Regions from separate parts of the Nocardia sp. 2TAF39 genome, predicted to be linked through region 1. Evidence: predicted binding sites of a transcription regulator. Region 1 holds the regulator's gene; each other region holds the start of a gene.
The links. Region 1 encodes LexA, which represses DNA repair genes until DNA is damaged. Its sites were predicted from a motif close to CGAACANNTGTTCG; they were not measured.
Positions count from the first base shown of each region.

Region 2: the regulator LexA is predicted to act here: its motif matches at 1,989-2,002, upstream of ruvC (crossover junction endodeoxyribonuclease RuvC).
Region 3: the regulator LexA is predicted to act here: its motif matches at 1,783-1,796, upstream of AB4Z47_RS17915 (error-prone DNA polymerase).
Region 4: the regulator LexA is predicted to act here: its motif matches at 2,974-2,987, upstream of cofD (2-phospho-L-lactate transferase).

Region 1 is NZ_JBFRFQ010000002.1:8,095-12,168, forward strand. It holds gene AB4Z47_RS01520 (ArnT family glycosyltransferase) at 1-1,417, opposite strand, end outside; gene lexA (transcriptional repressor LexA) at 1,553-2,281, opposite strand; gene AB4Z47_RS01530 (hypothetical protein) at 2,559-3,020, shown strand; gene AB4Z47_RS01535 (hypothetical protein) at 3,284-3,436, shown strand; gene nrdR (transcriptional regulator NrdR) at 3,646-4,074, shown strand, end outside.
Region 2 is NZ_JBFRFQ010000002.1:127,376-131,449, forward strand. It holds gene AB4Z47_RS02110 (alpha/beta hydrolase-fold protein) at 1-521, opposite strand, end outside; gene AB4Z47_RS02115 (O-acetyl-ADP-ribose deacetylase) at 733-1,248, shown strand; gene AB4Z47_RS02120 (thioesterase family protein) at 1,593-1,910, shown strand; gene ruvC (crossover junction endodeoxyribonuclease RuvC) at 2,024-2,593, shown strand; gene ruvA (Holliday junction branch migration protein RuvA) at 2,590-3,195, shown strand; gene ruvB (Holliday junction branch migration DNA helicase RuvB) at 3,202-4,074, shown strand, end outside.
Region 3 is NZ_JBFRFQ010000026.1:46,528-50,601, forward strand. It holds gene AB4Z47_RS17915 (error-prone DNA polymerase) at 1-1,764, opposite strand, end outside; gene AB4Z47_RS17920 (MFS transporter) at 1,902-2,597, opposite strand; gene AB4Z47_RS17925 (MFS transporter) at 2,489-3,055, opposite strand; gene AB4Z47_RS17930 (hypothetical protein) at 3,367-3,822, opposite strand; gene AB4Z47_RS17935 (SDR family NAD(P)-dependent oxidoreductase) at 4,045-4,074, shown strand, end outside.
Region 4 is NZ_JBFRFQ010000015.1:175,482-179,555, forward strand. It holds gene AB4Z47_RS12405 (NUDIX hydrolase) at 1-327, opposite strand, end outside; gene AB4Z47_RS12410 (coenzyme F420-0:L-glutamate ligase) at 422-1,768, opposite strand; gene cofD (2-phospho-L-lactate transferase) at 1,765-2,763, opposite strand; gene AB4Z47_RS12420 (WhiB family transcriptional regulator) at 3,251-3,484, shown strand; gene AB4Z47_RS12425 (metallopeptidase family protein) at 3,668-4,074, shown strand, end outside.

The sequences.
Region 1 (4,074 bases):
GTCGCGATACGGCCGGGAACGCGGCGGCGATCAGGCCCAGCGCCACCGCCACAGAGACCACCGCAAGCGCCCAGCGCAACCACGGCAGCCATTCGGCGTTGCGGCTCAGCAGCACGAACGCCCACAGTCCCGAGGTGAGCACCAATGCGGCAGCACCGATTCGGCCGAATTTCTCATCGCGCCGACGCCACATCTCGGCGACGCCGATCGCGAACATCCCGGCCACGGCGGGACCGATGGCCAACGTGTAGTAAGCGTGCATGCCGCCGCGCATCGTGGTGAATGCGATGCCGTCGATGATCAGCCACAGTCCGAAGACCAGCGCGGCCCCGCGCAGGAGGTCGGTGCGCGGAGCACGCCCGCGCGATGCGAGGACCAGTACGAAGGCGAGCAGGGCGGCGGGAAGCAGCCAGGAGATCTCGAACCCGATCTCGCCGGTGAACAGCCGGGTCGGACCCGACCCGCCGCCGAATCCGCCGAACCCACCACGGCCCTGCCCCAAGTCGCCTGGCATCTCGTACCCGGGCGGTAGTGCGAATCGGTTGCCGCCGCGGTGGTTGTGGCCGAGGAAGCGGGCGAATCCGTTGTAGCCCAGCACCAGATCCATGAACGTGTTGTTCGTCGACCCGGCCAGATACGGCCGCGACGATGCGGGCCACAGGATCGTCAGCAGCACGTACCAGCCGGATGAAACGACCAACGCCGCCGCGGCGGCGAGCAAGTGCAGCAGTCGTTTTCGCACCGAGGTCGGCGCCACGATCAGGTAGGTGAGCGCCAGCGCGGGCAACACCATGAGCCCTTCGAGCATCTTCGCCAGGAACGCGAATCCGAGCGCGACACCGGCCAGCATCAGCCAGCGCGCGCTCGCCCGCCGCAATGACCTGATCGTGCAGTACGCGCCCGAGGTCATCAGCAGCACCATCACCGCGTCCGGGTTGTTGAACCGGAACATCAACGCCACCACCGGTGTCACTGCCAGCACCGCCCCGGCCAGCAGGCCCGCGCCCCGGCTGCTGGTCGCCGTGGCGATTGTCGCGTACAGCAGTGCCACGGCCGCGACGGCCATCAACGCCTGCGGCACCAGCATGCTCGCGCTGCTGAATCCGAACAGCTGTCCCGACAGTCCCATCACCCACTGCGAGACCGGCGGTTTGTCGACGGTGATGAAGTTGCCCGGATCCAGCGAGCCGAACAGTAGTGCCTTCCAGTCCCGCGCACCGGACCAGGCCGCCGCGGCGTAGAAACCGTTGGCCATGCCGTTGACCGTGATGTGCCACAGATACGCGACGGCCGTCCCGGTCAGCAGCACCGCCAGAATCGCTCGCTCCCACCGACGAGCAGGCGGTAGCCCGAGTGGATCGGGATCGAGAGTCGTGGTTGCATCGGGCAGGGCCGCGTCGGCGCTGATCGCTGTCACTGCGGAAGTCTCGCAAGTGGCCTGGTGGATTCCCTGCGCGCTTGCTGTCAATCAGCTGTGAACGTGGGGGCGAACTCGGTTGTGTGTTGCGGTACATGTCCGCGCGGCCGACGCGGGTTGCCGTCCCTTCCGTCGTCAGATCTTGCGGATGACCGTGACGACCTTGCCGAGGATCTGGGCGTCGTTGCCGGGGATCGGTTCGAACACCGGATTGTGCGGCATCAGCCACACGTCCTTGCCGGTGCGCTTGAACGTCTTCACCGTGGCCTCGCCGTCGATCATCGCGGCGACGATGTCGCCGTTGTCGGCGACGTTCTGCTGCCGGACGACCACCCAGTCGCCGTCGCAGATCGCCGCGTCGATCATGGACTGGCCGACAACCTTCAGCAGGAACAGCGAACCCTCGCCGACCAGCTCGCGGGGGAGCGGGAAGACGTCTTCGACGGCCTGCTCCGCCAGAATCGGACCACCGGCGGCAATGCGCCCGAGCACCGGCACGAAGGTGGGCACCGGGCGGTCGGTGTCGACGGCGGCATCGGAGCCGTCCACCGCGGCGACCGGCAGACTGGTCACCGAACGCACCACCTCGTCCAGGCCTCTGACGTCCACCGCGCGTGGACGATTCGGATCGCGGCGAAGGTAGCCCTTGCGCTCCAGAGCGCGCAACTGATGGGCGACCGAGGAGGTCGACGTCAGCCCGACCGCGTCACCGATCTCCCGGATGCTCGGCGGGTAGCCGCGTTCGCTCACCGAGGTGCGGATCACCTCCAGCACTTTGCGCTGACGCACGGTGAGATCCGCCCCGGTACTCGCCGCGTCGGCGCCGCTTTCGGTCTCGTCACCCGTGTCGTCTGTGTGCCTCACCGCAACCGCCCTTTCCTGCTGTGCCCGGCCGATCCCCGCTGGGCGTCTGTCGTCATGGCCTGTCATGCATTTGGTAGTTCGAATCTAGTCCGGTCGCGTCGATGTATCAAACATCTGTTCGACGCATGTCGGGCGTTTCTGCTGACTTTGCCACTCCGTCGTGGTAGAAATCGAACACAGATTCTTCGAACATCTGATCGAATGCGTTGGGAACATGTGTTCGAATATGGACACCGGCTCGAACGGCGACGGAGCACCCACCACGGAGGTTTGTCCGATGAGTACTGCGATCAGCGACATCACCACATCGATCGATGTGACAGGTGTGGAGTTCGATCACCGCGCCGCCGCTGCGGCGGCGATCGATCTCGGTGGCGACACGGGTCCTCGCACGCGGCGCGGCGGCGCGCGCGCCAGGGCGTTGGTGCCCGCGCATCGCTCCGCGGTCGATCGGTGCCCCCGCGACGCTCGCCCTGGCGGCGCTGCGCTCGTATATGGCCGTAGCGCACGGAATTCCGCGCTCCGGCGGATGCGTGGCTCGCACCCGATGGAGCGGGTAGAGCGGGCGCAGGTCGGGTTCGCCGTGCTTGCCGTGACCGCGCTGCTGACCGCCCTCATGGTGGCGGGACTGATCGCGTTGGCGCACGTGCGGGCGGGAGACTGGGGCGGCGAGTCCGGCGGGTCGGTGCCCGCCGTGGTCGACGGCCGAGGTGGCGCGGGCTCGCCACCGCCGCGCTGACCGGTGGGATCGGCCACCTATTGTGGCCGGAATTGTTGATCGAAAATCTGCTGGAAATGTGATCTGGGCAACACTGCTCGAGCGATGTCTGGGAGCACGGTCGCGGGCAAGCCCGCCGTCCCAGGGTCCGTGCGCCCGGCGTCTTCGCCCCGGCCACGGTCCGCGCCGACGTCGCGGGCCGTAGTCTCGCGCTGCGTGTCCCGCTGCCCGACTTCGACTGGGCCGACCGAGACACGAGGTGGACATACATCACCGGTGACCTGGTGCCACGTCACATCGATCCGGAGACCGACCCGGTCCTGGCCGACGCCGTCCTCGGCGAGCCGTTCTGGACCGAACTGGCCCGCGGCCACCTCGTTCCGCGGCTGCCGGACCTCCTCGCGGATCTGACCGCGCACTGGCAGATCGTCGAATGATCGAGGTGGCGCGCCGGTAGCCGTGGGTGTGTGCGACGACTCGGCTAGTCGGACGGGTATCCTCGAACTGTTATGCAGGTTTTTCCAGATTCGAGTGGGGAATACCTGGTGCCGGGGTATAGACCTCTGTACATGTGCTCGCCGGACCGATCGTTACGATCGGCGGCCGGTCCGGACGCGAGCACACGCATCGACGAAGGATTTCTCGGATGCATTGCCCGTACTGCCGACACCCCGACTCCCGGGTGGTGGACTCGCGCGAGGCCGACGAGGGCGCGGCCATTCGCCGCCGTCGCGCCTGCCCGCAGTGTGGGCGGCGGTTCACCACGGTAGAGACCGCCATCCTGTCCGTAGTCAAGCGCAGCGGAGTCACCGAGCCGTTCAGCCGCGAGAAGGTCATTCGCGGCGTGCGGCGCGCCTGCCAAGGCCGCGAAGTCGACGACGACGCGCTGAACCTGCTCGCGCAGCAGGTCGAGGACGCGGTGCGCGCCAAGGGTTCCCCGGAGGTGCCCAGCCACGAGGTCGGCCTGGCCATCCTGGGGCCGCTGCGCGACCTCGATGAGGTCGCCTATCTTCGGTTCGCCTCGGTCTACCGATCATTCACCTCCGCCGACGATTTCGAACGCGAGATCCGGGAG
Region 2 (4,074 bases), 120 kb from region 1:
AGCGCCGACATGTCGGTCTGGTTCGGCAGCGGGCCCGCGGTCAGCGCGCCCCACGCGGTTTGCACAGTGGGGTAGTAGCCGACCCACTGGTTGAGCACAATCCCGGTGCTCAGCAGCGCAAGTGGAATGGCGAGGATCGCGACCCCCCGCCGCCACCAGTGCGCGCCGCGCCAGCCGAGGATCGCGACCCCCGACGCCGCGGCCGTGGCGCCGACGCAGGCCCACAACAAGGCGGGCGCAGGATCGGATGCCAGCCCCTCGTTCGTCACATACCATCTGGCGGCCAGTGCCCCCACGACGCCGACCAGCACGCAGACCGGCAGCTGGATCAGCCACCACTTCCTGGAGCGCCGGGCGACGGCGAGCACGAGGAACAGCACGGCGAGCACCTCGACGATCAGCGGTAACCAGCCGTGCAACAGCGAGATCCCGTGATGAAAGGCGTTCTGATAGTTCGTGTTCTGATTCGTCGGCGAAAGCTGAGGTGGGGCAGGAGTCGGAGGAGCGGCGAGTACGGGCACCTACGGCATTGTCGAGACACTTCCTCGAGACCACCTGTGAATCGGCTCCAGCGAACCTGGGTGGAGGCTGTCCTCGCACTACTGCCCGCACGTTCTTCGCTTGCCCGTCGCGGGTGCGAGGAACAAGTACGGGTGCGACGAGCGGGCAGATGGCGGCGATGACGCATCCGACTTGTCGTGTCGGGGGCCGCGGTCGAGGCAGAATGCGGACATGACCGGACTTGTGCTCGTGCGCGGGGATATCACCGAACAGGAGGTCGACGCGGTGGTGAACGCGGCGAACTCGTCGCTACTCGGAGGTGGGGGAGTCGACGGCGCGATCCATCGGCGCGGCGGACCCGACATCCTCGCGGAATGTCGCCGACTGCGCGCGTCGCAGTACGGCAGGGGACTGCCGACCGGAGCAGCGGTCGCGACCACGGCGGGCCGTTTGCCCGCCCGCTGGGTGATCCACACGGTCGGTCCGGTGTGGTCGGCTGTTGAGGACCGCTCCGCTCTACTGGCCTCCTGCTATCGGGAATCTCTGCGCGTGGCGGACGAATTGGACGCGCGGACGGTCGCGTTTCCCGCGATCTCCACCGGTATCTTCGGCTGGCCGATGGACGACGGGGCACGGATCGCCGTCGACACGGTGTGCGCGGCCGACACGGCGGTGTCGGAGGTCCGCTTCGTCCTGTTCGACGAGTCCGCCTACGCCGCGTTCGCGCGGCAGGTCTCCGACAGCTGACCCGCGGTTCGCCTCGTCAGCGCAGGTTATCGGCGCGTCGGGCTTATCGGCGAGCGGCGGCGATCAGGGGGCTGTGCTGGCGGAGTGGGGTTCAGGCGGTGTTCGGCTGCGGCGAACCACGAGGCGTCGACGGTTTCGGTGTGGCGCGGGACGGGTCACGCCCCGTAGTCGGGCCCGTCGTGATCCGACCCCTCGGTGGACTCCGGAATCTGTCGGTGCCGGGTGGCATAGTCGGCCCGTGTCGTTCAGTACCCGTATCGAAGTCCGGGTTTCCGATCTGGATCCGCAGTTGCATGTCACCGGCGCGGCCTACCACCAATTCGCCGACCACTCGCGATTCGCGTGTGTCCAGGCGGCGGGCGTTTGGCGTCGACGAGCTGATCGCGTCCGGATTGGGGCCGGTGAACCTGGAGACGGTGATCAGTTTCCAGCGCGAACTACGTGGCGGCGACGCGGTAGAGGTGTCGTGCACATGGCGCTGGGGCGAGGGCAAGACCTACCGGGTCGAGCACGTCCTCACTCGTGCCGACGGCGTGGTCGCCGCGACCGTGACCAACGTCAGCGGTCTGCTCGACCTCGCATCGCGGCGACTGGTCGCCGACCCGGCCCGCGAGTGGGCCGCCAGGGCGAGTCGTCCCGAGTTGCTCGGGCTGTCGGCCTGAAGGCGGGGAGCCATCACGCACGGCTCCGGCCGGGGCCGTGTCGCAGAAGCGCGAAAGACGAAGCCTCCGCTAAACTCTCGAACAGTTGTTCGTGTCCTGTGAGAGGGGTTTTCGTGCGGGTGATGGGCGTCGACCCCGGGCTCACCCGGTGCGGCCTCAGCATCGTCGAGGGCGGGCTGGGGCGGAAGGTCACCGCCCTGGACGTAGACGTGATCCGTACCCCCGCGGACCTGGACCTGGCCAAGCGCCTGCTCCAAGTCGCCGACGCCGCCGAGTACTGGATGGACACCCACAAACCAGGGGCCGTCGCGATCGAACGGGTCTTCGCCCAGCACAACGTCCGTACCGCCATGGGTACCGCGCAGGCGGGCGGGGTGGTCGCGCTCGCCGCGGCGCGCCGGGGTATCCCGGTGGCGTTCCACACCCCCAGTGAGGTGAAGGCGGCGGTTACCGGCAATGGCACCGCGGACAAGAAGCAGGTGACAGCCATGGTCACCCGCATCCTCGGCCTGCAGGCGGCGCCGAAGCCCGCCGACGCGGCGGATGCGCTCGCGCTGGCCATCTGCCATTGTTGGCGGGCGCCGCTGCTGGAGCGGATGGCCGCGGCCGAGGCCAAGGCGGCCGCGGCGCAGCGGCGGTACAGGGAACGGCTTGCCGAACAGCGGAAGGCGGTGCACGGGTGATCGCGTCGGTACGCGGCGAGGTGCTGGAGATCGCACTCGACCATGCGGTGATCGAGGCGGCCGGCGTCGGTTACCGGCTCAACGCCACGCCGGCCACCCTCGGCGGACTCACCCGCGGTGCGGAGACCCGGCTCTACACCGCGATGATCGTCCGCGAGGACTCGATGACGCTCTACGGCTTCGCCGACACCGAGGCTCGCGAGCTGTTCGGTCTGCTACAGACCGTCTCCGGCGTCGGCCCCCGCCTCGCGATGGCGGTGCTGGCCGTGCTGGAACCCGAAGCACTGCGCAAGGCGCTCGCCGAGAGCAACGTGGCCGCACTGACCAGGGTGCCCGGCATCGGCAAGCGCGGCGCCGAGCGCATGGTGGTCGAACTGCGCGACAAAGTGAATCTCGTCCCAGTGCAGTCCGGTCCGCCCGGATCCGCACCCGCACCGGTGGTCACGCCCGTGCGCGACCAGGTTGTCGAGGCGCTCATCGGCCTCGGCTTCGCCGCCAAACAGGCCGAACAGGCGGTCGACGCGGTGCTGGCCGACCGGCCCGCCGCCGATACCTCCTCCGCCCTGCGGTCAGCGCTCGGCCTGCTCGGCAAGAACCGGTAAGGCGCTATGGAGTATGAAGAGGAACCTGCCGAATCGCAGGTCAGCGCAAGCTATCTGAAGTCCGATGGCGAGATCGAGGCGAGCCTGCGCCCGAAATCGATGGACGACTTCATCGGCCAGCCCCGAGTCCGCGAACAGCTCGCGCTGGTGCTGCGCGGCGCCAAACAGCGTGGCAGCACGCCGGATCACGTCCTGCTGTCCGGTCCGCCCGGCCTCGGCAAGACCAGCATGGCGATGATCATCGCCGCCGAACTCGGCACCGCGCTGCGAATCACGTCGGGACCCGCGCTGGAACGGTCGGGCGACCTCGCCGCCATGCTCAGCAACCTGGTCGAGGGCGACGTGCTGTTCATCGATGAGATCCACCGCATCGCCCGCCCCGCCGAAGAGATGCTCTATCTGGCGATGGAGGATTTCCGGGTGGACGTGGTCGTCGGCAAAGGTCCCGGCGCCACCTCCATCCCGTTGGACATCGCGCCGTTCACCCTGGTCGGGGCCACCACCAGATCCGGAGCGCTGACCGGTCCGCTGCGTGACCGCTTCGGGTTCACCGGCCATATGGACTTCTACGAGGCCGATGAGCTGCTGCGGATCCTGCAGCGTTCGGCGCGCATCCTCGGTGTCGGCATGGACGAGGACGCGGCGGCCGAGATCGCGGGTCGTTCGCGCGGCACGCCCCGGATCGCCAACCGCCTGCTGCGCCGGGTCCGCGACTACGCGGAGGTTCGTGCCGACGGCCTGATCACCCGGCCTATTGCGCACGCCGCGCTCGAGGTCTACGACGTCGACGTCCTCGGCCTGGACCGGCTCGACCGCGCGGTTCTCGGCGCGTTGGTCCGCAGTTTCGGCGGCGGGCCGGTCGGCGTGTCCACCCTCGCC
Region 3 (4,074 bases), on a different contig from region 1:
GGCGGTAGCTTGCGTAACCACGGAGGGCCCCGGGAGCGCCGCCGATTCAACACCGGCGCGAGCGACGGGCTCGGAGGCGGTAGCTTGCGTAACCACGGAGGGCCCCGGGAGCGCCGCCGATTCAACACCGCCCCAGCGGCTCACCTGCTTGCTCCACGCGTCCTGCTGGCCCGGCGAAAACCCCAGTGCCCGTGCGGCATCGCGCACCGCGGACTTGCCGCGATAGGTGATCACGTTGGCCACCTGCGCGGCGTACTCGCGGCCGTATCGGGCGTAGACGTGCTGGATTGCCTCTTCGCGACGGTCGGATTCGATGTCGACGTCGATATCGGGTGGCCCGTCGCGTTCCGGGGAGAGAAACCGCTCGAACAGCAGCTGGTTGCGCACCGGGTCGACATTGGTGATGCCGATCGCGTAGCAGACCGCGGAGTTGGCCGCCGAACCGCGCCCCTGGCAGAGGATGTCATTGTCTTTACAGAAGCTGACGATGTCGTGCACCACCAGGAAGTAGCCGGGGAACTCCAAGGCGTTGATCACCGCGAGTTCGTGCTCGATCTGCTCATACGCTTCTGGGTTGAGCTTCGGATGGCCATAGCGCCGCGCGGCGCCCGCGAGGGTGAGTTCGCGCAGCCAGGACTGCTCGTCATGTCCGGAGGGCACGTCGAACGGCGGCAGTTTCGGGGCGATCAGCTTCAGATCGAAAGCGCATTCGCGGGCCAGCGCCGCCGCGTTCGCCACCGCATGGGGACAGTCGGCGAACAGCCGCGCCATCTCCGCCCCGGAACGCAGATGCGCGCCGCCTGCCGGCGCCAGCCAGCCCGCCACCTCGTCCAGACTCTGCCGCGCCCGGATCGCCGCGAGCGCCATGGCTCGTCTGCGCTGCCCCGGCGCGGCGAAATGCGCTCCGGTACTGGCGAGCACGGGCAGGCCGAGGCGATCGGCCAGGGCGAGGAGGTGGGCGTTGCGCTCGTCGTCCTCCGGGATGCCGTGGTGGGTGAGTTCCACGCTCACCCGCTCGGTGCCGAAGCGTTCGGTCAGGTCGCGCAGCGCGGCCTCCGCGTGCACGAGACGTGTGCTCCCCGTGTGCAAGTCGCGCTCGAGCGCCTGGCGGAGGTGTCCCTTTCGGCAGCCGGTCAAGATGTGCCAGTGCCCCTCGGCCGCGGCGGTGAGCTCGTCCAGATCGTAGCGCAGGATGCCCTTCTCCCCCGCGGCCAGGTGCGCGGCCGCGATCGCACGGGACAGTCGGCGGTAGCCCTCCTGGCCACGGGCCAGCACCAGCAGATGCGGCCCGGCTGGATCCGGCGAGCCGGTACGCGCCGCCGAGTCGGCGGTGGCGTGCCCGCGTTCCATCGCAGGACCGCGTGGCTCGGGCTGGACGCCGAGCGACAGCTCGGCGCCGAAGACCGTGGGCATCCCCCACTCCTTGGCCGCCTCGGCGAAGCGGACGGTGCCGTAGAAGCCATCGTGGTCGGTGAGCGCGATCGCCTCCAGGCCGAGCCGCACCGCCTCTTCCACCAGTTCCTCCGGCTGGCTCGCCCCGTCCAGAAAGCTGTAGGCCGAATGCGCGTGCAGCTCCGCATACGGCACCGACGGTTCGTCGGCGCGCTCGACCGGCTCGGGCCGGTACTCGACGCGCTTGCGCGACCACGCCGGGCTGTCGCCACCGTCGCCGGGGTACCTGGCGTCCGGGTCGGCTCGTCCGGGCCGCCCGGACAGCACTCGCTCCATTTCCGCCCAGCTCGGCGGCCCGTTGCCCCAGCCCATACAGCACCTCCTTATACTCGAACATACATTCGAAACACAGGTGCTGTCTGCACATTCTCATCAACTTTCCGCATTGGAGAGCCTTGTCCGACTACCTGCACACATTGGGCCTGCGGCCATTCCGACGCATCGGACGCTCAACCGACCTGCGCGGATTCCGGCTCGGCCGGCGCTCGGGTGGTTTCGGTGGATTGCCGTCCGCTGAGCCCCACCATGGCGATCGCCGCGAGGCAGATTCCGGCGCAAACCCACATCAGCAGGCTCATGCCGCTCATGAAGGCGGATTGCACCTCGGCGAGCATCACGTTGTCGCCAATGCTGTGGGCGACGGCCACACCGGAGCCGACTCCCGCACTGATCGGCTCGTGGTTCAGCGGCCCGAGCGCCGAGTGATACCGCATGGACACCACCGTGCCCAGCACCGCCACCCCGATCGTGCCGCTGGCTTGGCGCAGCGCCGACAGCAGGGCGGAGCCTGCGCCCGCGCGTTCGGGGGTGAGCGCGCCTACCGCCAGCGCCATGGAGGTCGGCAGCACCAACCCGACACCCAGGCCGACCACCGCCATCCACACCGCGATGAACCCGTACGCGGTGCCGACATCCGTTGTCGCTCCCATCGCCAGACCGACGGCCAGCAGTCCGTACCCGATCACGAGCGTGGGCCGGACACCGAGCTTGTCGCTGAGCCCCTCCAGGAAATTGGTAGCGATGAGCAGGCCACCGATCATCGGCAGCATCCGCAGACCGCTACCGAGCGCGTCGACACCGAGAATCGCCTGAAAATACTGCGGAATGCTGAAGAACAGCCCGAACATGGCGAAGGCACTGAACAACTGGAACACCGTGCCCAGCCGAACCCACGGTCGCGGAACAGACCGATATCCACCAGCGGATGCGTCAGCTTCCGCTGCCACGCGACCAGGCCGACCAGCAACGTCACGCCGGCGACCGCGGTGATCCACGCCGGGCCGTCACCCCAGCCCTTCTCGCCGAACCGGATGAAGCCATAGGTCAGACCCACCAGACCGGCGGCCGACAAGACGACGCTGAGCGGATCGATCGGGCGGCGTACCCGACTGCGGGATTCCGGTACCAGCAGGCCGACCGCGACGGCGGCGATGACGACCGTCGGGATGTCGATAAGGAATACCGAGCCCCACCAGAAGGCCTTCAGCAGCAGCCCACCGACGATCGGGCCGAGCGGCGTCCCGAGCGTGACCGCGGTGATCCATACGGTAGTCGCGCGCCCACGTTCCGCGGCGTTGGGGAACAGCACGGGAATCATCCCCATCGACAACGCCAGTCTGGGCTGCTGATGGATTGGACAGCACCATTGCACCCGATTCAGCACGCCATGCTCTGCATCACCTGCGACATCATCGTCGCCGGAACTGGTCGACGCCCAGCACGAAGCGATGCGACTGCATCATGTACCCGGAAATCGCCAGCATGTCAGGGACTGGCGCGAGCAACTGACGCACATGCCGTCGATCAAATTCTGGTCACGGTACATCACGGTTTCCGGTGGAGTGGGCCGGAGCGCTTCGAACTGCCCACCCTCGGACCGGTGGCAAACTCGCGACCACATGCCGTACCGCAAGGTCAGGAGCCCGGGAGACGCTCCGTGCAACCGGCGGCCAGGGCTGCTTCGACGCTACGGAGCCGAGTCCGGATCAAAGCGCCGTAGGCGTCGGCGGCGAGGACGTCGAGATGCCCGCGAGCGATGGCCAGTTGCATCCGAGCCACCTCGAACTCACCGACGCGACGATGACTGTCGGCCAGGTTCAGATACAGCGAGGGAAGAAAACCGCGCAGACCTTCGTCGAGCGGAATTCCGGGCCCGAACACCGCGGCGAGCGCCCGCTGATCCCAGCGCAGCGCGTCGGCGGCCTCGTCCTGCAGGTCGGCCAAGTGGTGCGCGATCACGCAGCGGTGCAACGCGTCCGCGTGTTCACCGAGTTCGTTCCACAGCTTTTCCAGCGCCTGCCGCGCCGCCGTCGAGTCGACGCCACCGAGCCGCACCGCGGCAAAAACCTCCGCCATCCGATCGTCCGCCATGCGCCGAGTATCGCACATATGTTCGATTGATTCGAGGGCCGTTCGATCCGACTCGCCGCGCCGGAACCCCTTCATGCGCGGGGATCTCGAACACACCAACTGCGCCGATGCGACGCGCCGCCACTGTGAGAGCGGCTGATCCAGGGCGCGACCAAGACCACTTCGCGAGTAAACTTACTTCGAAGTAAGTTAATGCCGACTCGACCCTGCAAAGGAGCAGCGATGTCCGACGCATCCGCTGAGACCGCCGGC
Region 4 (4,074 bases), on a different contig from region 1:
CAGCCGCAGGCCCGCGATGCCGGACTCCTCGGTCGCTTCGCGCAGCGCGGCGTCGGCGACCGTGGCGTCCCCCTCCTCACAGTGCCCGCCGAGCTGGATCCACCGGCCCACCCGTGGATGCAGGGTGAGCAACACCTCGCGCTCGTCGTGGGAGAAGACCACGGCCGAGGCGGTGATGTGGCCGGGTGCGTGTTCGCGTAGGCAGCCGCGCGGAGCCGAGCCGAGGAAAGCCAGCATCGCCTCGCGCAGCGAGTGGTCGGAACTCGCTGCGGGACACCAGGATTCGAGCAGCTTGGTGGCCGAGGCATGCAGCGAGGCCGCGGTCATGACGCCACCTCGCTGGCGCTTCGACCCCTCGTGACCGAGCGACGCCCGGCTGTTCCCGTGGTTCGCTCGCCCACGCCGAGCGGTGCTCGCGTACTCACAGCTCGACCAGGCCGAAGCCGACACCGCGCACCGGCCGCGGGGACAGCTCCTCCAGCGGATGACCGACCGCTATGGCGCCCAGAGGGTTCCAGTCGTCGGCCAGGCCGAGGATGTCACGGGTGAGCTCCGGGGCGAAGATGGTCGACCCGATCCAGCAGCTGCCGATCCCCTCGGTGGCCAAGGCGACGAGTAGGCCCTGCACCGCGGCGCCCACCGCGACCGTGAACATGGTGCGCTCGTTGGCGCGCCGCCGCTCGTCCGGATAGTCGTGCGCGCCGTCGGGCACGCAGAACGGGATGATCACCTCGGGCGCGTCGAACAGGATGCGGCCGCGGGCGATGCGGCGCTCGACGCGTTCCGGCGCGAGGCCATCGGCGGCGAGATCGGCGCGCCACTTCTCCGCCATCGCCTCCAGCAATTGGGCGCGCAGACCCGGCTTGCGCAGCCAGACGAACCGCACCGGGCGGGTGTGGTGCGGGGCAGGCGCGGTCAATGCGACAGACACCGCCGCACGGATGCGTTCCGGATCAACCGGGGTATCGGCGAACTGGCGGATCGAGCGACGCAGCAGAATCGCCTCCCGCCGCCCCTGCTCGATCGCCTCCGCGGTGCCGAGCCAGAACAGGTCGTCGGTACCGCTGCGCAGCAGGTCGGCGGCGCCGGACCCGTCGTCGGTGACCGGAAACCCGCGCACCACGGCGACGGGTACGCCGCCGAGCTTGCCCTTCACCAGGTCCGCGGCGGCAGCCAGCTCGTCGGCCACCGCGACCTGGGTGACGTGCAGCTCGTTGCCCTGGCCGTCGACAGCACCCGCATAGTCGTGCAGCACCCGAAGCCCTGACGCGCCGATCGCCGCGTCGGTCTGGCCATTGCGCCAGGCGCGGCCCATGGTGTCGGTTACGACCACCGCGACCGTCACGCCCAATCGCTGGGCCAGCGCCGTCCGCAGCGCCTTGGCGCTGCCGTCCGGATCGGTCGGTAGCAGGACGAGTTCGCCCTGCTCGACATTCGAGCCGTCGACCCCGGAGGCCGCCTGCACGATGCCGAGCTTGTTCTCGGTGATCAAGGTGCGGCCCTTGCGCGCGAGCACCCGCACCGCCTCTTGGTCGATGAGCCTGCGCCGGGCGCTGTCCCGTTCTTCGGGGTCCATCGGCGCCTCCACGACGCGGCCCTCGACCTTCGCGACGATCTTGCTGGTGACCACGAGCACGTCGCCGTCGGCCAGCCAGGGTGCACACCGAGCAAGGTGTTCGGCCAGGTCGTCACCGGGCCGGAACTCCGGAAGGCCGGTGACGGGCAGGATACGCAGCTCGCCCGCCCCGTGGTCGGTGGGTGTCGTCATGGCTTCACTCCCGCGAGATCCAGTGCCTGGCGCACCATTTCAGCGGTAGCCGGCGGGTCGGTCATCAGCAAAGGCACGCTACGCACCTCGACACCGGGCACGTCGGCGGTGTCGGTGGTGTGGATCAGCCAGCCGTCCAGGATTCCGGTGGCCGAGCGGGCGCCGTAATACCGACCGATCGCCTCGGCCGTGGTGTCCACTCCGATCACCGACAGGCACTCGTCGGCCATACCGCGCAACGGTTTTCCGTCGATCACGCCGGACACGCCGATCACCTTGGCCTCGGTCGTGCGCAGGGCGCCCCGAATGCCCGGCACGGCGAGGATGGCTCCGATGCTCACGACCGGGTTCGACGGAGCGAGGAGCACCACATCGGCGGACGTTATGATCTCCGTCACATTTGGGCCCGGTTTGGCGTCATCGGCGCCAATTGTGGCGAATCCATGGGTGTCGATGTTCGCGCGATAGCGAACCCACCACTCTTGGAAATGGATCGCGCGCCGTTCGCCAGGATTGTCCGGGTCGGTCACAACGACATGCGTTTCGCAGCGATCGTCGGTTGCCGGGATCAGTTTCACACCGGGCTGCCATCGATTGCACAGCGCCTCGGTGACCGCGGAGAGCGGGTACCCGGCACGCAACATTTCGGTTCGGATCAGATGGGTGGCGATATCACGGTCCCCCAAGCCGAACCAGTCCGGCTGGGCGTGATACTTCGCGAGCTCCTCCTTGGCGTGCCAGGTCTCGCCGACCCGGCCCCAGCCGCGCTCGGAATCGATACCGCCACCTAGGGTGTACATGCAGGTATCGAGGTCGGGGCAGATACGGAGGCCGTGCATCCAGGCGTCGTCACCGACGTTCACGATCGCGGCAACGTCGGCCTCGGGCAGCAGTTCGCGGACGCCCTGAAGGAAACGCGCGCCACCGACGCCACCGACGAGGACGGCGATCCGGGGCCCGTTCCCAGCTACGGCGTCCGCTTGTTGTCCAGTCACATCCGCACAGCCTATGCGGTACCCCGATGGAGACGACTCGCGGTAAATTTGCTATCTATTTGCTAACGTACGTGACAAGATCAATTCGGAATGCGGCTGCGGATAGTAACGGAATAGCGTCGGCGGCTTGACCATCGACACGTCCGGCGTGTCTAATCACAGTCATGTCATTCCGGGTTCGCGCGAGAGCCCAAGGCGCGAGCGGCTTTTCGAACAGATGTTCGAGCGAATGACAGGCTCGGGGACGTCCGCGGGACAACGTCGCGGGGTATGGCCGTCGGCGTGCGTGTTGGTCCGACGGAACGAATCATTCTGCGCTAACACACAGTGAGGAGGCGGAGCGATGGCCAACGAGATGGTCTCGCCGACCGATTCCACAGCAGGCGCAGCACGTGGCGTCTGCACAGACAACGGCTGGAAGGACGAAGAGGGGGGTGACGGAGTCTCGGCACCCCGGCTCAGCCTGGTCGTGACCGGCTTCGACGAGATGTTCGAATCCATCGAAGAGCAGTGGCAGGAGCGTGCCCTGTGCGCGCAGACCGATCCGGAGGCGTTCTTCCCCGAGAAGGGCGGCTCGACCCGTGAGGCGAAACGGATCTGCATGGGCTGCGAAGTACGTGACGAGTGCCTGGAGTACGCACTCGCGCACGATGAGCGCTTCGGCATCTGGGGCGGGCTCTCCGAGCGGGAGCGCCGCCGCCTCAAGCGCGGCATCAGCTGAGACGTACGCGAGGCCCGGAGTTGCCCACCTCCATCAGGGCGACTCCGGGAACACGCGAGGACAGCCGATCCCGCGCCCGATCATCGGTTCGCGACAGCACCGACACGACACTCACCGACACGACAAGACCATCACGCCGCCTCGATGAGCGCGGCCGGAATCGACTGGCCTAGATTTTGTGCCATGGCACGTTCCCGTAAGCGTCGACCGCCGACCGCCCGGTCGGTGATCCGCCGCGGCCGCGGAGTGCGCGGGCCGATGCTGCCACCCACGGTGCCGGCCTGGCGGACCCGCGGCCAGAAGTTCGACCGGCTGGTGCTGGAGGCGTTCGCCCCGTTGGACACCCGCTGGCACGACCGGCTCACCAAGCTCGACATCGCCGTCGACGACGTTCCGAAAATCCGTCCGCTGCATCCCGATTCGGTTACCTGGCCGGACGAGGTCGTCGCCGACGGTCCGGTCCCGCTGTCCCGGCTCATCCCGGCCGGTGTCGACCGGCACGGCGCGGCGACCCGGGCGCGGGTTGTGCTGTTCCGCAAGCCGCTCGAACTGCGGGCCAGCGATCCCGATGACCTGGTCGACCTGCTGCG